Regions from separate parts of the Micromonospora cremea genome, predicted to be linked through region 4. Evidence: riboswitches for the same ligand, from Rfam matches in the RefSeq annotation. Region 4 holds a riboswitch; each other region holds the start of a gene.

Region 1 (4,312 bases), 1.7 Mb from region 4:
CGATCCTGACCAGCCCGCTGGCGGGGATGCCGGTGTCCAGCCGCGGCGCGTGCAGCAGGTTGAAGTAGTGCGTCCAGTCCCAGTACGGGCCCGGGTCCCAGTGCATCCCGGGCACGTTCGCCGCGACGGTGCCAGGCACGTTGTCGTGGCCGATGATGTGCTGGCGGTCCAGAGGGATACCCAGCCGCTGGGCGAGGTGCCGGACCAGTTTGGCGGAGGTCCGGTACATCGCCTCGGTGTACCAGGTGCCCTGCGCGGCGAAGCCCTCGTGTTCCAGCCCGATCGACTTGGCGTCGACGTACCAGTTGCCGGCGTGCCAGGCGACGTCCTTGGTCTTCACGTGCTGGGCGATGTGCCCGTCCACCGAGCGCAGCGAGTAGTGCCAGCTCACGTAGGTGGGGTCTTGGACGAGTTGCAGCGTGGTCGCCCAGCTCGCCTCGGTGTCGTGGATGACGATGTACTCGATCTTCTGCCGGCCGGGTCGGTCGGAGAGGTCGTGGTTGCCGTAGTCCCCGGCGCCGAACGCCTCGTACGGCGCCGGGATCCACTCGCAGGAGATGGTGCGGGGGCACTCCAGCCCGTCCGGGCGGGCGAGCCGGCGCAGTCCCAGCCGGTCCAGCCAGGAACGCTGGGGTTGGATCGCCCGGGCCGCCAGCGTGATCCGCTGGCCGTCGTCGGTCACCCGGGACTCGCCGGCGCCGATGGTGGTGAACACCTCGTCGGCGAAGGCGGCCGCGGCGTCCGCGCTGTCCGCGCCGGCGTAGCGGGCCACCGCGCCGTACCAGGCTGCCGGGTCGGTGTCGGCGCCCACCGGAGCGCCGATCTCCCGCTGGTACGCGGCCAGCAGTGCCGCGCCGCCACGGATGTTGACGCTCGCGTCGGTACGCAGTGACTCGGGATCGGCGCCGGTCAGCGCGGCGGCGGCGTCAACGGTCTGCAACGCGGCGGCGGGTGGCGCGGGCTCCTCGGCCGGTCGGGGCGCCAACGCCCGGGCGGGGCGGGAGTCGTCGCCGCGCGGGTCTTCGGTGCCGGCGTCGTGGTGGCCGCGCCCGGGTAGGGCGACCACGTGCCGGGCGTCGGTCAGGTGCATCGGGCCGTAGCCGCCGCTGGTGCTCGGTGTGCCGGCGTTGCTGTCCCAGCGCGATTCCAGATAGGAGACACCGAGCAGCACGTCGGCCGGCACGCCGTACTCGGTCGCCGCGGCGGCGTACTGCTGCTGGCGGTCGGCGGTGGGTGCGGCCGCGGCTGGGCCGGCGGGTAGTGGTACCGCGGTCGCGGCGGCGACCACGGCGGCGGCGAGCAGTGCGCGCGCCGGCCGGTGAACAGGGTTGGACGGTGCATCGACCACCCTAGATCTGACGGGCGAAGGTGAGGTCACCTTCACCCCGCCCGGAGCGCGCGTCAATACCTTTCCTGCTACCGATGTTCGTGGAAGGAAACCTCCAGCTGTGGTCGTCGCCCCCGGCAATCGGTACGGAGTGTCACGGCCCCACCGGTTGCGGATCGGTAACGGCCGTCTCTACTCTGGTCATTCGTCGGGCCGACAGCAGCTCCGCCCACCCGGGCGGTAACGGACCGACACCGCCGAGTCGCTTCCGAGCGAGCCGGGGACCCAGGTTTTCCGGGGTGAATCCGCAGCCACTGCGGTAGGGCGTCCACCTTCCCGCCCGAACCCGTCAGCTAACCCGGTAGGCGGTCAGGAAGAAGGAGTACGGAACCCGGTGGCTCACCATGCCCCGCGGCCGTCGTCCGAGCGGTCGGCGTCAGCCGGCCCGACGTCGATCGTGCCGCGCCCACGCTGGTCCCGCTTCACCACCGCCCTCGCCGCCCTGGTCGGCGTTGCCGTCGTCCTGACGGGCAGCGCCACGGCGGCCCACGCCGACCCGTCCGTCGCCGAGATCGAGCGCCAGATCGACGCCGACTGGAACAAGCTCGAACCGATCATCGAACGGCACAACGCCGCCCGGACCGACCTGGCCGCGAAGCGCAAGCAGGCCGACGCGCTGGCCGCCCGGATCGCCCCGCTGGAGCGCCAGGTCGACGCCGCGATGGACAAGGTCAGCTCCCTGGCTGTCCGCGCGTACAAGGGCGAGAACGTCTCCACCGTCAACGCCGTGCTGGGCAGCCGGTCGCCCAGCGAGGTGGTCGGGCAGCTCGAGATGCTCGACCGGTTCGCGCACGACCAGCAGCAGGACGTGCGGCAGGTGTCCGACCTGCGTGACGAGCTGGCCCGGCAGAAGGCGCCACTGGACGAGATGGTGGCCCAGCTGACCCGGACCGAGGCCCAGCTGGCGGCCAAGAAGAAGCAGATCAACGACGAGATCGACCGCCTGCAGAAGCTGCGTCTCAAGGTCTACGGCAACGGTGGCGGCGGCCCGCTGCGTCCGGCCCCGTGCCCGGCCAGCTACCCCGGCGGTGGTGCCGGCGTGGCCGTCAAGTTCGCCTGCGCGCAGATCGGCAAACCCTACGTGTGGGGCGCCGAGGGCCCGAACTCGTACGACTGCTCCGGGCTGATGCTGGCCGCCTGGGCCAAGGCCGGGGTGTCACTGCCGCACAACGCCGCCCAGCAGAGCCGGGTGACCAAGGACGTCAGCAGGGCCGACCTGCGCGCCGGCGACCTGGTCTTCTACTACAGCGACATCCACCACGTCGGCATGTACGTCGGCGGTGGCTGGGTCGTGCACGCCTCGCAGGCCGGTCAACCGATCAAGATGAAGAAGGTCGACGACGGCCCCATCCACAGCTACGGCCGCCCAGGCTGAGATGTAAGGAGGGGCCCCTTCTCGTATAGGAGGGGCCCCTCCTTGACATCCGGCGGGCGCAATGCCCGACGGGTGGCTTCAGCGGGTCGGCCAGGTGCGCCAGTGCTGCCAGGCGCGGCTCGGTGTCGGCCCGCGCTGCCCCTGGTAGCGCGAGCCGTAGACCGCCGAGCCGTACGGGTGCTCGGCCGGAGAGGAGAGCCGGAAGATGCAGAGCTGCCCGATCTTCATGCCCGGCCAGAGGGTGATCGGCAGGTTCGCCACGTTGGACAGCTCCAGCGTCACGTGCCCGGAGAAGCCCGGGTCGATGAAGCCGGCGGTGGAATGCGTGAGCAGGCCCAGCCGGCCCAGGCTCGACTTGCCCTCCAGTCGGCCGGCAAGCTCGTTGCCGAGCGAGATCACCTCCAGCGTCGAGGCGAGCACGAACTCCCCCGGGTGCAGCACGAACGGCTCGCCGTCGGGCACCTCGACGACCGACGTGAGGTCGTCCTGCTGCATCGCCGGGTCGATGTGGGTGTAGAGATGGTTGTTGAAGACCCGGAACAGCCGGTCGAGTCGTACGTCGATGCTGGACGGTTGGACCAGGGTGGGCTCGAACGGCTCCAGGCCCAGCGTGCCGGCCTTGATCTCGGAGACCAGGTCGCGGTCGGAGAGCAGCATCGGACCACCATAGCGGCGTTGTGGGCGACAGCCAGATCCGGTGCCGGTGACCAGCGCGTCGAGGTCGCTGGTCGTACATTTGTTCGATAGAATACCGGCATGGCTTCCTGGTCCGAATTCGCCGCCGACGAGCCCCGACTCGCCGACGGGATCCGCGTTCTCCTCCAGCAGTACGGGCCGGGCTTCGGCTACCTGGCCACGGTCCGCGCCGACGGCGGGCCGCGGGTCCATCCGGTCTCCCCGGTCATCACCGACGAGGGTCTCTTCTGCTTCATTCTCGACTCGCCGAAGCGCCGCGACCTCGAACGCGACGGCCGTTACGCGCTGCACTCGTTCCCGCCGGAGGAGAGCGACGACGAGGCGTACGTGGCGGGGCGCGCCTGGCCGGTGACCGATCCGGCCCAGGTGGCCCGGCTGGCGCAGAGCGCGCGGGCTGCCCCGCAGGTCGACTGGCGGCTGTTCGAGTTCACCGTCGACGTGGCGATGCTGGCTCGCCGCGAGCACCACGGCGCCGGTTTCCCCGGTGGCGCGCCGGGTGGGCCGGCCGTTCAGGTCTGGCTCGACCCGCACGCTCCGCCCGCGGCGGCCGGGCCGTCCTCCGTACCGCAGACCCGCCCGGCCCGCCGCAGCCGTGACGTCCAGCGCTCGGCCGCCTGACCGCGGCCCACGATCCGGTCCTGGGGAAAGACGCCGGTGCCGGCCCCGTCGTGACGGGGCCGGCACCGGTGGTACGCGGGAGCTACGCCGCGCGGTACGCGTTCCACGCGGTCAGCATGCGGCTGGCCTGCCCGGGGTGAGTGGTCCCTGCGGCGCGGCCGGGTGGTGAGCCCGGCGCACCGTGGGGGCACCTGGGTGCACCGGCTGGGTGACTCAGGTACAGTGGTGCCGCTTGC
Region 2 (4,312 bases), on a different contig from region 4:
CCTGACCACCTCACCGGCCTGCGTCGTCGGTGACGCGCACGATCTCACCCCGACCCTGGAGAAGATGTACCGGGCGATGGGGCACGAGGTCCCGTCGGCGAAGCGGATCCTGGAGATCAATCCCGGTCACCCGCTGGTCGCCGGGCTGCGCAAGGCCCACGAGCAGAGCGGGGGCTCCGAGGCGCTGACCGAGACGGCCGAGCTGCTGTACGGCCTGGCGGTGCTCGCCGAGGGTGGCGAGCTGGCCGACCCGGCCCGCTTCACCCGGGCGCTGGCCGACCGGCTGGCGCGCAGCCTCTGACCGACGGACCCCTCCGGCCGGCGGGCCGCCCGCTCAGCGGGCCCCCGCCGGCCGGGCCCGAGCCGTGGCACCTGCTACCAGCGATCCCAATGAGCGAAAGCTCCGGCGTCCGCGCGGGGCCCGGGCTTGAAGTCCGTGCCGAGGGTGTAGGCCACCGGGGTGAGGGCCACCTGCACGACGGTGTCGTAGGGGATGTCGAGCAGGTCGGCCATCTCCCGCTCGTAGCTGAGATGGCTCGTGGTCCACGCGGTGCCCAGCCCGCGCTCCCGGGCGGCCAGCATGAAGCTCCAGAACGCTGGTATGACCGAACCCCAGGCCCCCGCCTGTCCGCGAACGCTGTCGAGCTCCGCGCGTGACTCGACGCGCAGACACGGAATGAGCAGCAGCGGAGCCTCGTGCAGGTGGTCCGCGAGGTGTTGCAGGCTGCCGGCGATGCGACCCCACTGCGCGGAGGCGAAGTCCATCCGGCTGAAGGCGGGACCGGCGCTCCCGGAGGCGGGTGGTGGGGCCATCAGGCCAAGCCGCCACAGCCGCGCGACGGCGGCGCGGGTCTCCTGGTCCTCGACGAAGATGAAGTCCCAGCGCTGCCTGTTCCGGCCACTGGGTGCCTGCAGGGCGATCCGGAGGCAGTCCTCGATGACGTCCCGGGGGACCGGGCGTCGCAGGTCGAGACGCTTCCGGACGGCGCGCGTCGTGGTCAGGACCTCGTCGGCGCTCAGGCCGAGCGTGCCCGTCGCGTCGGGCCGGGTAGATCTCGAGTCGGTCATGCCGGTGCTCCCGTGCGCTGGGGAATCTCAAGGTTCGCAGTGATCGCGGGAAGGACACCGGGAAACCGCTCATTGATCTCGTCGGCGCGCAATTCGTGACGGCGGAAACTGCCGTTCGGCGTGACGCGGAGGACGCCGGCCTCTCGCAGGACCTTCAGATGGTGCGAGAGCGTCGACATGCTGACCTCGGACAACGCCTCGAACTTTCCGCAGACGACGCCACCGGCCCGGGCCAGCTGCCGTACGACGCTCAGGCGCACCGGGTCCGCGAGGGCGCCGAGCAGCGTGGCCAGGTCGACCGAGGCGAGATCGGGATGATGCAGGGCTCTCATGGACACCATGCTAGCTTTCATTTCGGGATTTCGGGAATCATCGAAACGAAGGTCCGGCGAGCGCCGGCTCGGCCGGCGAGTAACGCAGCCCACGATCACGAACGGAGCAGCGTCATGTCCGTCGACACCGTCATCTTCAGCGGCGAAGGCCCGCACGCCGATCCCTGGCACCCATTGGCCGAGACCAGCGCCAAGATCGCCAGCCTGATCGGCGACACCGACCCGGTGGCGACCGTGACCTCCGTCGGCCAGCTCGACGCCGCACTCGACGGCACCCGCCTGCTGGTGGTCAACGCGAGCGCCAACCGCTCGACCCCGATTTCCGAGGACGAGGACTTCGCGCGCATCCTCGACGCCTTCCTGGCCCGCGGCGGCAGTCTGCTCGCCACCCACAGCGCCACCATCGCGTTTCCCCGGCTGCCGAGCTGGCGATCCACGATCGGCGCCGCCTGGGACCCCGGCCGGACCTACCACCCGCCGATCGGCCCGAGCCTGATCCGCCGCTCCGGCGTCGCGCATCCGCTCACCGAGGGGCTCGGTGACTTCGAGGTCTACGACGAGCGCTACACCGACCTGGAGTTGATCGCCGACGCGAAGATCGAGCCTCTCTACGTCCACGAGGAAGGCGGCGCCATCCACCCGCTGATCTGGGCGCGCACGGTAGGGGATGGCCGGGCCGTCTACAACGCACTCGGCCATGACGTCCGGTCGTACGAGTCGCCGGCGCACGTGGAGCTGCTGGGCCGCATCGTGGCCTGGCTCCGGCGCGACGCCTGAAATCCGACCCGATCGGAAACGGTCCATCGTGGTCACTGCACAGTCTCGGGACACCCGCAACCGCTGCGCGGGTCGTCCCGCGTGCCCCGGTGAAGAAGTTCACAGGGGGTGGGCGACCGTCACCAACCGTGCCTAACGTCGGTCGGGTTCGCCAATGCGGACACCGCGACCGGCAACGCCAAATCCTGCCCCCGGTCGTCGGAACCCAGTCACCCGGGCAGGAGCGGGGGACCCAACGTTCCTCGGTGCACGTCACCTCGGGGTGAAGCCGCCACCGCGCGGCCGGGCTCCTCGGCCCGAACCCGACAGCTCACCTCGCCGGCGTGGAGGAAGCTCACATGGCATCTGAATACACGCCCCGTCATCGACGGGTCACCACCCGCCGCGTCGCCGTCGGCACCCTCGCCGTCGGCGCGGTCACCGGGGCCGTCGCCCTCTTCGGCCCGGCCGCCCCGGCCCAGGCCGGGGTCAACTGGGACGCGATCGCCCAGTGCGAGTCCAGCGGCAACTGGCACATCAACACCGGCAACGGCTACTACGGCGGGTTGCAGTTCTCGCAGAGCACCTGGGCCGGCTACGGCGGCAAGAAGTACGCCGCCCGCGCCGACCTGGCCAGCCGCGGCGAGCAGATCGCGATCGCCGAGAAGGTGCTCGACGGGCAGGGCATCGGCGCCTGGCCGACGTGCGGCAAGAAGGGCGGCTCGTCGGGCGGCTCCACCGCGAAGTCCTCGACGAAGTCGTCGTCGAAGTCCACCTCGAAGTCCGACTCGACGTCGAAGCCGCAGCAGCGGTCGTCGCGCGGCGAGCAGCCGGCGACCCGCAACCACGAGCGCAGCGCGCCCTCTTCGGGCAGCGGGGCGTACCTGGTCAAGCCGGGCGACACCCTGTCGGAGATCGCCCACGCCCATCAGGTGGCCGGCGGCTGGCAGGCCCTGTACGAGCGCAACCGTCAGCTGATCGGCGCGGATCCCGGTCTGATCTTCCCGGGTCAGCGGCTCGCCCTCTGACGCACGCCGCGGGCGCCCGACCGGATTCCGGTCGGGCGCCCGCGGGCGTGTCGAGGAGGGGTGGGCGTCAGGCGGCCGACGCGGCAGCATCGGGACGCGCCGGCACCGACCCGGACCAGGCGCGGCGCGCGGCCGGAACGCCGTCACCGGGCCGGTCAGCGCGGTCGGCGGCGTCCTCGCCCCGCTCCGGACTGACTGTGGACGGTGTGTCGGCCGCACCACGGGCCAGCCGCAGTGACTGTTCAGCGGAGCGGCGGGCCGCGCACGGCCACGGCTGGCCGGCACAGAGCAGGTTGTGGCAGGCGCCGTCCTCGTCCGGCTCGTGGGCGCTGAGCACGTCGATCGCGAGCTGCCAGAGCAGCGGGTCGGTCACGTCGCCGGGACGCTGCTCGCGCCGGCTCGGACGGTTGCTGGTGTCGTCGGACATGGTGGTCCCCCCTGGTAAGGCTGAATCTTCATTACGTCACCGCTCAGGTAATCGCTAAACCCTCGCGGCCTGTGATGTCCGGCGCAGCCGCCACGCCGCCACCCGGTGCGGTCAGTCCGGCAGCAGCGGCATCTCGACGCCTGGATCCCGGCCGAGCAGCACCGCGCGGGTGAGCGCCGCCGATCCGAACCGGTCGCGGACCGCGTCCACCGCGGCGTCCAGCTCGGCCCCCGGGTCGTGGTGGAACGGCAGCTCCGGCTGGACCGGGTTGTCGTCCAGGTTGCCGACCGACACGCCGATCAGCGTGACGCCCCGCCGGCCGATCTCGGGCAGGGCGACCCGCAGCAGCGTCCGCGCGGCGGCCAGCAGCGGCGTGGTGTCCGCGGTCGCCTTGCCGATGGTGTGGGAGCGGGTCGCCCGGGTGTAGTCGCCGAAGCGCAGCCGCAGCACCACCGTGCGCCCGGACCGCCCGGCCGCCCGCATCCGCCGGGTGACCCGGTCGACCAGGCCGGCCAGGACGGCGTCCAGCTCCGCCGGTGCGTGTGGCGTCCGGCTCAGCGCGTGCTGCGCGCCCATCGAGCCGCGCCGGCGGCCGACCTGCACCGCCCGAGGGTCGCGGTTGTGCGCCAGGGCGTGCAGGTGCCGGCCGGCGCCGGCGCCGAGCAGTGACACCAGCGCCGCCTCGCCGAGCCGGGCCACCT
Region 3 (4,312 bases), 3.7 Mb from region 4:
GAAGCCGGCGGCACCGAGGCCGGCAACGCCGGAGCCCGCACGGCCGGGCGGGCGGGCGAGCGATCGACGTACGCCGACTCGCGCTGACACCGTCCACCCTGGTCAGCGGGCTTGGCGCGATCGGCGCGGCGTGGGTCGACACGCCCGGCACCGATGCGCTCGATCGGCCGCGGCGGTAGCGTGGGAACGTGCTTCCGGCCGCGCTCACCTGTCCGCTGTGGTGGGTGGCGCGCTGGGCGGCACGCGTGCTGGCCAGCTTCGCCGTCGTCGCCGCCCTGGCGCTCGGCGCCGGTCAGGCCCCGGCCTCGGCCGCGTCGTCGGTGGCGCCGGCCGCCGCGCCGTCGGCGTTCACCCCCGGTCCGCTCGCGCCGTCGTGCCGGTCCGCCGCGGTGGATGACGCGGAGCACGCGACCGCTGAGTGGGCCGCCGAGACGGCGTCCACGGAATGGTCGGCCGACCCGCAGCCGGTGCCGCCCGGCGTGCTGACCGTCGTCCCCGCTGCTCCGACCGGCGCGACCCGGGTGCGCGACGCCGGGGCCGACCCGCTGCCCCGCACCGACGGCCGCGCCAGCCGAGCGCCCCGGGCCCCACCCGCGCGCTGAGCCACCGGGACGAGCGTCCCTCCCGCCGCGCCTGTCGAGCCGTCAGCTCCGCACGCCGCCGATCCGTGGCTCCGCCACGACCGTGCGGTTCCCATCGCACAGCTCTCACCCCGAGGTGCCGACCATGGAGACCGTCGTCTTCTACCAGTTCCTGACCGAAGTGCCCCAGGCCGCCGCCATCTGGTCGGCACTGTTCCTGCTGGCGCTGACCGTGCTCACCGTGCTGGTCGCCCGCCCGGAGCGGGACCAGCCGGCCGTCGACCCGACCCCCGCGGCGCCCACCGCCCGGGAGGCCGCCGCGGCCGAGGCCGCCGACCTGCGGCGGTACGCCGAGGAGGTGGCCGTCGCCGCGGCGGGCGCGGCGCAGACCGCCCGTCGACGGCGCGCCGACTGGCTGGCCGCTCAGGAGCAGGTGGAGCGGGCGTGGGCCGCGTACGACGAGGCGGACACCGCCGCCCGTCGGTTCGCCGGCGCCGGGGCGCTGCCCACCCCGCGTACCCCGCGCACCCCCGCCGAGTACGCCGGCCGGGAGCGCTACCTGCACCGCGCGGCGATGGCGGCGCACTGGCGCGGGGACCTGTCCATGCGGCAGCTCGGTGACGTGTTCACGCATCGGCACGGTTGGGATCCCCGCCGGCACCCGGTCGAGCAGGAGGTGCTGCTCAGTCGGGCGGTGCGGGACGCGAGGCTCGCCGACTACCGGGCGGCCGCCGGGCGGGAACGGTCGGCCTGGCGCGACGCGGAGCTGGCCGCCGAGTCGGCCCGCGTCCTCGCCGAGGAGGCGTACGCGGCGGCGGCCCGGCTGCGGCCGAACCTGGCGCCGGCCCGCCGGACGGTGACGGCGGCGTTCCGTCCGGCAGCCGCGACGCGCTGGCGTCCGGCCCGCGTGGGCTGACCTTCCGAATTGGCGGGTGAGCCCGGTCACACCGGCGGGAAATCGGGCGCACGTCGCGTTCGGACGAATTTTCCCCGCGAATGCCGTGCCGTTGTCGACGGCCTGTCCGCTTGTCGCCCAGCATCGCCGCCGTAACCGGTTGTCCCATCGAGTCACGTCAGTGGCAATACGCGCAGAAATTAGCGCTCGATTTCAGGTTTACGCAGGTGAACCTGGCTTGGCAGGGATTGAACAGGCCAGTAGTGTCGTCCCGTCCGGTGCGGTAACCGATCGCAAGAGGCGACGCCGCGCCGACCCGCTCAATCGTGATCAACGAACCGGGGACCCATCAGTAAGTCCGGGGTGAATCCGCGAGCCACGGCCCGCGGTAGGGCGATCTTCCCGCCCGAATCCGTCAGCTAACCCGGTAGGCGGTGTCGGAAGGAGTTCCATCCTCGTGCAGCACCTCTCCACTCCTCGGTTGTTCCCCTGCCTCCACGGCGCCGCGGTGCCCCCGCTCATCCGTCCGGTGAGCTGACCCCCGGGTCACCGCCTCTCCCACCCGGCCACGCCGGGCAATCCCCTGAGCGGTTCACCACCCGCGGACCACGGTCCGCGCGCTGGCGCCTGCCCGGATATCGGTCCGGCCCGGTGTGCCGCTCTCCCCCCCATCCGTGGAGGACCCCGTGAAGCACACCCTGAAGCGTCAGCTCCGTCGTCTCGCCACCGAGCGCCCCTACCAGATCGTCGCCGCCTCCGCCGCGGCCTTGGCGCTCGCGACCACCACCGGCGCCCTGATCGCCGGCGCCGACGACGCCCCGGCCAGCCAGCACACCGCGACCACGGTCGCCGAGATGCGTAGCGACACCATCGCGTCCCGCGGCGAGGCGCGCGTCGCGGACCCCTCGGCCAGCACCTCGCCGAGCACCGCCGCCCCGACGGCCAGCGCCGCGTCGCCCGCCGCCAAGGCCAGCGGCAACCCGGATCTGACCCGTAAGCCGGCCCCGCCGAAGCCGCCCGCGACCAAGGTGCTCGACTACGACTACCAGGCGCAGAACACGTACTACAACTGTGGACCCGCGGCTACCCGCAACGCGCTCAGCGCCACCGGTATCGACCGCACCCAGGACGAGCTCGGCGGCGAGCTGGGCACCACCGAGATGGGCACCAACTCGGCCCTGGACACCACCCGGGTGCTCAACGCCGAGGTGAAGGGCTCCCCGTACCGGACCCGGATGTTCGCCGGCACGCCCAGCCCGGCCCAGATGGACCAGCTCCAGGCCGACGTGGTCGCGGCGATCACCGCCGGCCGCGGCGTGGTGGCCAACGTCGTCGGCGACGCCACCGACACCGATGGTGGCTGGCACTCCTACGGCGGCGGGCACTACATCGCCGTGGTGGGCTACAAGGACAACGGCCGGACCGTGCGGATCGCCGACTCGGCGAACGCCGCCGACCCGTCGTACTGGATCACCACGATCGACCTGGCGAACTGGATCGCCACTCGGGGCTACTCCGCCTGACCCGGGCGCAGCCGCCGCGGGCGCCGTCCCCCACAAGGGGCCGGCGCCCGCGGCGTTTCTCCGTGCGGTCAGTAGCCGATGAAGCCGTACAGCGCGAGGTGGTTCGACTTCGTCCCGCTGACCGTGTGGTCGATGCTGGACGGTTGCACGCTGCCCTCCACGAAGAGGTAGTCGATCTTGCTGGAGCCGCTGGTGGCCTTCGATCCGTAGCCGGTCATGCCGTACCCGCTCAACGTGCTCGGCGCGATGCCGGTGCGGTTCGCGTCGATCCCCACGATGCGGATCGTGGAGGCGTTCAACAGGCTGGTCGCGTCCGCACCGAGGTGGATGCCGGTGTTGGCGATGCCCCGGTCGCCGTCGCCGGCGCAGGCGTTCTGCCGGTTCTCCTCGGGCAGGTGCATGGTCGCGGCGAACACGCTGGTGCCGGTCGCCTTGATGGTGAACCGGGCCGCGATGGCGCTGCTGCGCTTCCACTTGTAGTAGTCGGTGCTGTCCGGGTCGCTGTTCGGCGGCTTGTACAGCGTGCACCCGGCGCCGTTGGAGTACGCCGTGCCCGGCTTGAGCCAGCCCGCGCTCCAGTACTTCGAGATGTCGCCGGCGGCGAGGCTGAGGGTCCTGGTGTTCCAGATGATCCCGTTGGTCTGCTTCTTCTTGAGGTCGCCCAGCGACTGCGAGCTGCACTTGTGCGTGCTGCCCCACGGCTCCGGGTCACTCCAGGCCACGATCGCCCGGTAGGTGCCCGCCGGGTAGCCGAACTTGGCCGACAGTTGATCGGCGTACGCCTCGGCCTGGCCGGTGCCGCGCACCTGCTGGACGATCAGGATGTCCGGTGCCACCACGCCACTGGTGCCGGTGCGGCCGGCGTCGTCGACCAGGATCGAGGTCAGGTGGTCCGGCCCGGAGATCCGGGTGCAGGTCCCGTCGGAGTTGTTCACCACCAGGTTCTCGATGTTGTTGTTGTAGACCCGCAGGACGCGATCGGCCGCCGCCACCACGTCGGCACCCGATGCGGGGACGCTCGGGGTGGTGGCGAGCGCGGGGGCACTGGGCGCCGAGCCGAGTGCGACGGCCGCCAGGGCCGCCACCAGTGCTGATCGTTGCCTCGTGAGCTCGGTGGACTCCTCTCCCCAAGGGATCGACAGATGACTCTGCCCTTCCAGGCGGCGAACTCTACAGTGGATCTCCATCGATCGGTGTCCCCCCGCGTGCCGCCGACCGGGACTCTCGTACCCGTCGCCGAACCGTGGGAGACTGCGGCCGTGGTGGATGAATCGGGTGGTCAAGCCGGCCGCGGGCCGGTCCTGCTGCTGCTG
Region 4 (4,312 bases):
GGCACGACTTCACGCTGACCACCAACTACCGCAACTCGGCGGAGATCTTCGCGGTGGCGGCGGCGGAGATCCGCCGGCTCTACCCCGACCTGCTGCTGCCGACCGCCGTCCGCTCCACCGGGGTCGATCCGGTCGAGCTGGTGGTGCCCGCCACGGGCCTGGAGACCGCGACCGTGGAGGCGGCCACCGGCCTGCTGGCCGAGGTGGAGGGCACGGTCGGGGTGATCACGCCGGTCCCGCGCCGCGACGAGGTCGCCGGCTGGCTCGGCGCACTCGGTGCGCCGCGACTGCAGGTGGTGACCAGCCTGGAGGCGAAGGGCATGGAGTACGACGGGGTGGTGCTGGTCGCCCCGAGCGAGATCCGGGCGGATCCGGGCGCCGGGGTGCGCACCCTGTATGTCGCGCTGTCCCGGGCCACCCAGCGGCTCACCACCATCGACCCGACCGGCTGACCCGCGACGGCCGGCCCCGTCGGACGGACGACCTGCCGTACACTTGCATACATAGCGATGTGAGCATACATTTGACCGGGTCCCGACGGACGACGGAGGGTGGTCTCGTGGGCGCAGGTCATGACCACCACCACGGGTCGGTCGCCAACGCCGCGCACCAGCACCGGGGGCGGCTCTGGACAGCGTTCGGGCTGCTCGCCACCCTGATGGTGGTCGAGGCGGTGGCCGCGTTCCACACCGGCTCGCTGGCCCTGCTCTCCGACGCCGGGCACATGTTCACCGACGTGCTCGGCATCGGGATGGCGCTCGCCGCGATCACCGCCACCCGGCGGGCCACCGGCGACCCGCAACGCACCTTCGGGCTCTACCGACTCGAGGTGCTCGCCGCCCTGGCCAACGCCGTCCTGCTCTCCGGCGTGGCGGTCTACGTCGTGATCGAGGCGATCGGCCGGTTCGGCGACCCGCACGAGGTGCTGGCCGGTCCGATGCTCGCGGTGGCCGCGCTCGGCCTGCTCGCCAACCTGGCCGCCTTCGCCCTGCTCCGCGCGGGGGCTCGGGAGAGCATCAACCTGCAGGGCGCCTACCTGGAGGTGCTCGGCGACCTGCTCGGCTCGCTCGGCGTGATCGGCGCGGCACTGCTCATCCAGGTCACCGACTGGTGGTGGGCCGACCCGCTCGTCGCGGTCGCCATCGGCGTGTTCATCCTGCCGCGCACCTGGCGGCTGGGACGGGCCGCGGTCCGCATCCTGGTGCAGGCCGCCCCCGAGCACCTCCAGGTGACCGCCGTGCACGACCGACTGGCCGCGGTGCCCGGCGTGGTCGAGGTGCACGACCTGCACGTCTGGACGCTCACCTCGGGCATGGAAGTGGCCTCCGCGCACCTGACCATGGCGCCCGGCGCGGATGTCGGCGTGGTGCTCTCCGCGGCTCGCGCCGCCCTGCACCAGGAGTTCCGGATCGAGCACGCGACGTTGCAGATCGAACCCGGCGCGTCCCCCGGCGCCTGCGGTTCGGTCGAATGGTAGCGGCGTTTCAGGAGCTTTACTCGGATTAGCCGGAATTTACCGTGACGACGGACGCACCGTCCGTCACATCGGCTGCACCGGCCCCAAAAGCCCCGGTAGGCTCGGTCCCGGCCTCCACCCGGCGGCGCCCACCCGGCGCCGGTGGCGGCCGCCGCCTAATCGCCCGAGCGGGCGAACCGGGGAACCACGTTCCTGGGGTGCATCCGCGTCAGCGGTAGGGATCTTCCGTCCCGAACCCGTCAGCTAACCCGGTCGGCGGCTGACGGAAGGACATGCGTAGTGGTACCAGCACGACCACCCGCCGCCCGACTGGCGGCCCTGATCGTCGCGATGTTCGCCCTCGGCGTCGCGATCCCGGCCGGCGCCGCCTCGGCCGCTCCCCCGACCGGCCTGCGGGCCGCCGCGGCACCCGACAGCGACGAAGAGGGCGGCACCCCGGCGCTGCGGGCCCAACTGGAGGCGGCCAGCAAGGGATACCTGGACGCGAAGCGCGCCCTGGACACCTCCGTACAGCGGCAGCAGCAGCTCGCCACCCAACTGAAGACCACCGAGACCGAACTGACGGCGCGCAGCGGCAAGGTCGACGAGATCGCCGGACTGGCCTACCGCACCGGCCGGCTCGGCACGGTGTCGGCGCTGCTCAACAGCGGCACCCCCGAGGGCTTCATGGACCGGGCCGTCACGCTGGACGCGGTCGCCGCCAACGAGGACCGGGCGCTGCGCGACCTCACCGCCACCAGGGACGAGGTCAACCGCACCCGCATCGCCCTGGACGGCGAGATCCGTGAGCAGCGCAAGCAGGTCACCGTCATGGCCAAGCGCAAGGAGCAGGCCGAACGGGCTCTGACCGTGGCCACCACCAAGCCCCGGACGACCGCCGACACCGGCTCCAACCGGGGCACCTCCGCCGCCAACGCAAAGGCCGCGCCGCGCAACTCCGACGGCTCCTGGCCGTCGGAGTCGTGCAGCGTCAACGACCCCACGCCGGCCACCGGCTGCATCACCCCCCGCACGCTGCACGCGCTCAACCAGGCCAAGGCCGCGGGCTTCACCCGGTACGTCTCCTGCCACCGCAACGGCGGCTCCGGTGAACACCCGAAGGGCCGGGCCTGCGACTTCGCCGCCCAGAAGAGCGGCTTCGGCGGCGACGCCACCGGCGGCGACAAGACGTACGGCAACAACCTGGCCGCGTACTTCATCCGCAACGCCGACCGGCTCGCCGTGCTCTACGTGATCTGGTACAGGCAGATCTGGCTGCCCAGCAGCGGGTGGAAGTCGTACAGCGGAGCGGGCGGCGACCCGTCCAGCGACCACACCAACCACGTGCACCTGTCGGTGTACTGACCCCGGGCGGTGCCCCGCCCCGCGGGGCACCGGCCCGCCCGGGTACGTCAGCGGACGTACCCGGGATGTCGCCGGCGGTCGGACGCCCCGGGCCGAGCCCGGCGGGCAGCATCCTGGTATGCGTCGGATCCCACCCACCGCCCGCAAGGCGCTGCTCACCCTGCACCTGGTCACCTCGCTCGGCTGGCTCGGCGCCGACCTGACGCTGCTCACGCTCGGCGTCGCGGCACAGCGCGGCGCCGACCCGGCCGTCGTCTACCCGGTTGCCGCGCTGGTCGGCACCGTGCTGTTCGCACCGTTGAGCGTGCTGGTCTGGCTGGTCGGCGTGGCCAGCGCGCTGCTCACCCCGTGGGGGCTGCTGCGCTACCGCTGGGTGCTGGTCAAACTCGTGATCACCACGGTGATGGTCGGGTTGGTGCTGTTCCTGCTCACCCCGAACCTGCGGCACGCCGGCGCGCTGGGCGCCGCCCTGCCCGCCCGAGACCGCGCCGACCTGGTGATCGCACCGGCCGTGTCGACCAGTCTGATGATCATCGCGACGGTGCTCTCCACGTACAAGCCGTGGGGGCGACGGCCGGCCGCGCGGCCCACCGTCGCGGGCCGGACCGGACGTGATCCCGCGGCAACCAGGATCTAGTGGCCTCTCCACCCGAGCAGGTCACTACATCCAGGATCGAGCGTGATCTTGACGCGACCCGGGCCTGCGCGCGGCCGCAGGCCGGGCGTGGCCTTGGTGCGGCCCGGGCCTGGGCGCGGGCCGCAGGCCGGGCCTGGGTGCGGGCCGCAGGCCGGGCCTGGGTGCGGGCTCAGTTGGCGGGCGGGGGCCGGCCGTGCGGTCCAGGGCCGCGCCCAGTCGGGTGGCCAATGCCAGGTGGGCCGCCCGGGCCTGGCGGAACGCGTACCGGAACAGCGGGGCCGGCGCGGTCAGGGTGATCTCGACGTCGACCCGGACCAGGCCGTCCGGCTCGCCGCGCAGCCGGGTGTGGTTGCGCACCGTGGTGGCCGGCCACTGGCGGGCCACCATGACGATCTCGTCGTCCTCACTGATCAGCACGTCCGCCTGGTACGTGGTCCGGAAGCGCAGCGGGCCGGCCACCAGCCGGTCGCTGATCGCGTAGCTGGCCCGGGCACCGGGTCGGGGCGGCAGCCGGCGAACCTGGACGATCAGCGGGTGCAGCTCGCCCTGCCGGGTCAGGTCGCTCAGCAGCGCCGCGGCCTCGCGGGGAGTGCAGCGGGCCTGGACGGTGTAGCTGAAGGTATCGCTCCTGAGCACACCGTCTCCCGCCGTCGTTGGTCGCACGATCGTCCCGCACCCCGGTCGGGCTGGCAACGCCCGGACGGACACGGACCGTTGCCTCGGCATTCACACCGCGTTCCCACTACGGTCGGCTGATGGGTAACCACCCGCCGTGACGAGCGACGGAGGACGTGAGCATGAACGGGTACGACCGGTGAGCGGGCACGTGATGGTCTTCGCGCCCACGCCGCAGC

What was found. A riboswitch is a leader RNA that binds a small molecule or an ion and turns the genes downstream of it on or off. The one in region 4 is predicted to bind cyclic di-AMP.
Region 1: another riboswitch for cyclic di-AMP. It lies ahead of BUS84_RS23725 (C40 family peptidase); the one in region 4 lies ahead of BUS84_RS15845 (coiled-coil domain-containing protein).
Region 2: another riboswitch for cyclic di-AMP. It lies ahead of BUS84_RS05550 (LysM peptidoglycan-binding domain-containing protein); the one in region 4 lies ahead of BUS84_RS15845 (coiled-coil domain-containing protein).
Region 3: another riboswitch for cyclic di-AMP. It lies ahead of BUS84_RS33615 (C39 family peptidase); the one in region 4 lies ahead of BUS84_RS15845 (coiled-coil domain-containing protein).

What each region holds. Positions count from the first base shown of each region.
Region 1 is NZ_FSQT01000002.1:2,213,530-2,217,841, forward strand. It holds gene BUS84_RS23720 (N-acetylmuramoyl-L-alanine amidase) at 1-1,348, opposite strand, end outside; cyclic di-AMP (ydaO/yuaA leader) riboswitch at 1,573-1,709, shown strand; gene BUS84_RS23725 (C40 family peptidase) at 1,722-2,762, shown strand; gene dcd (dCTP deaminase) at 2,841-3,419, opposite strand; gene BUS84_RS23735 (pyridoxamine 5'-phosphate oxidase family protein) at 3,519-4,076, shown strand; tRNA gene BUS84_RS23740 (tRNA-Gly) at 4,311-4,312, shown strand, end outside.
Region 2 is NZ_FSQT01000001.1:1,255,255-1,259,566, forward strand. It holds gene htpG (molecular chaperone HtpG) at 1-301, shown strand, start outside; gene BUS84_RS05535 (nitroreductase family protein) at 376-1,068, opposite strand; gene BUS84_RS05540 (ArsR/SmtB family transcription factor) at 1,065-1,400, opposite strand; gene BUS84_RS05545 (ThuA domain-containing protein) at 1,515-2,177, shown strand; cyclic di-AMP (ydaO/yuaA leader) riboswitch at 2,344-2,515, shown strand; gene BUS84_RS05550 (LysM peptidoglycan-binding domain-containing protein) at 2,516-3,184, shown strand; gene BUS84_RS05555 (hypothetical protein) at 3,252-3,611, opposite strand; gene dinB (DNA polymerase IV) at 3,723-4,312, opposite strand, start outside.
Region 3 is NZ_FSQT01000002.1:4,287,704-4,292,015, forward strand. It holds gene BUS84_RS33600 (acyltransferase family protein) at 1-87, shown strand, start outside; gene BUS84_RS33605 (hypothetical protein) at 189-602, shown strand; gene BUS84_RS33610 (hypothetical protein) at 727-1,497, shown strand; cyclic di-AMP (ydaO/yuaA leader) riboswitch at 1,784-1,925, shown strand; gene BUS84_RS33615 (C39 family peptidase) at 2,151-2,999, shown strand; gene BUS84_RS33620 (hypothetical protein) at 3,068-4,084, opposite strand; gene BUS84_RS33625 (alpha/beta fold hydrolase) at 4,259-4,312, shown strand, end outside.
Region 4 is NZ_FSQT01000002.1:550,058-554,369, forward strand. It holds gene BUS84_RS15835 (HelD family protein) at 1-452, shown strand, start outside; gene BUS84_RS15840 (cation diffusion facilitator family transporter) at 560-1,477, shown strand; cyclic di-AMP (ydaO/yuaA leader) riboswitch at 1,620-1,751, shown strand; gene BUS84_RS15845 (coiled-coil domain-containing protein) at 1,808-2,821, shown strand; gene BUS84_RS15850 (hypothetical protein) at 2,940-3,458, shown strand; gene BUS84_RS15855 (SRPBCC family protein) at 3,483-4,094, opposite strand; gene BUS84_RS15860 (PfkB family carbohydrate kinase) at 4,288-4,312, shown strand, end outside.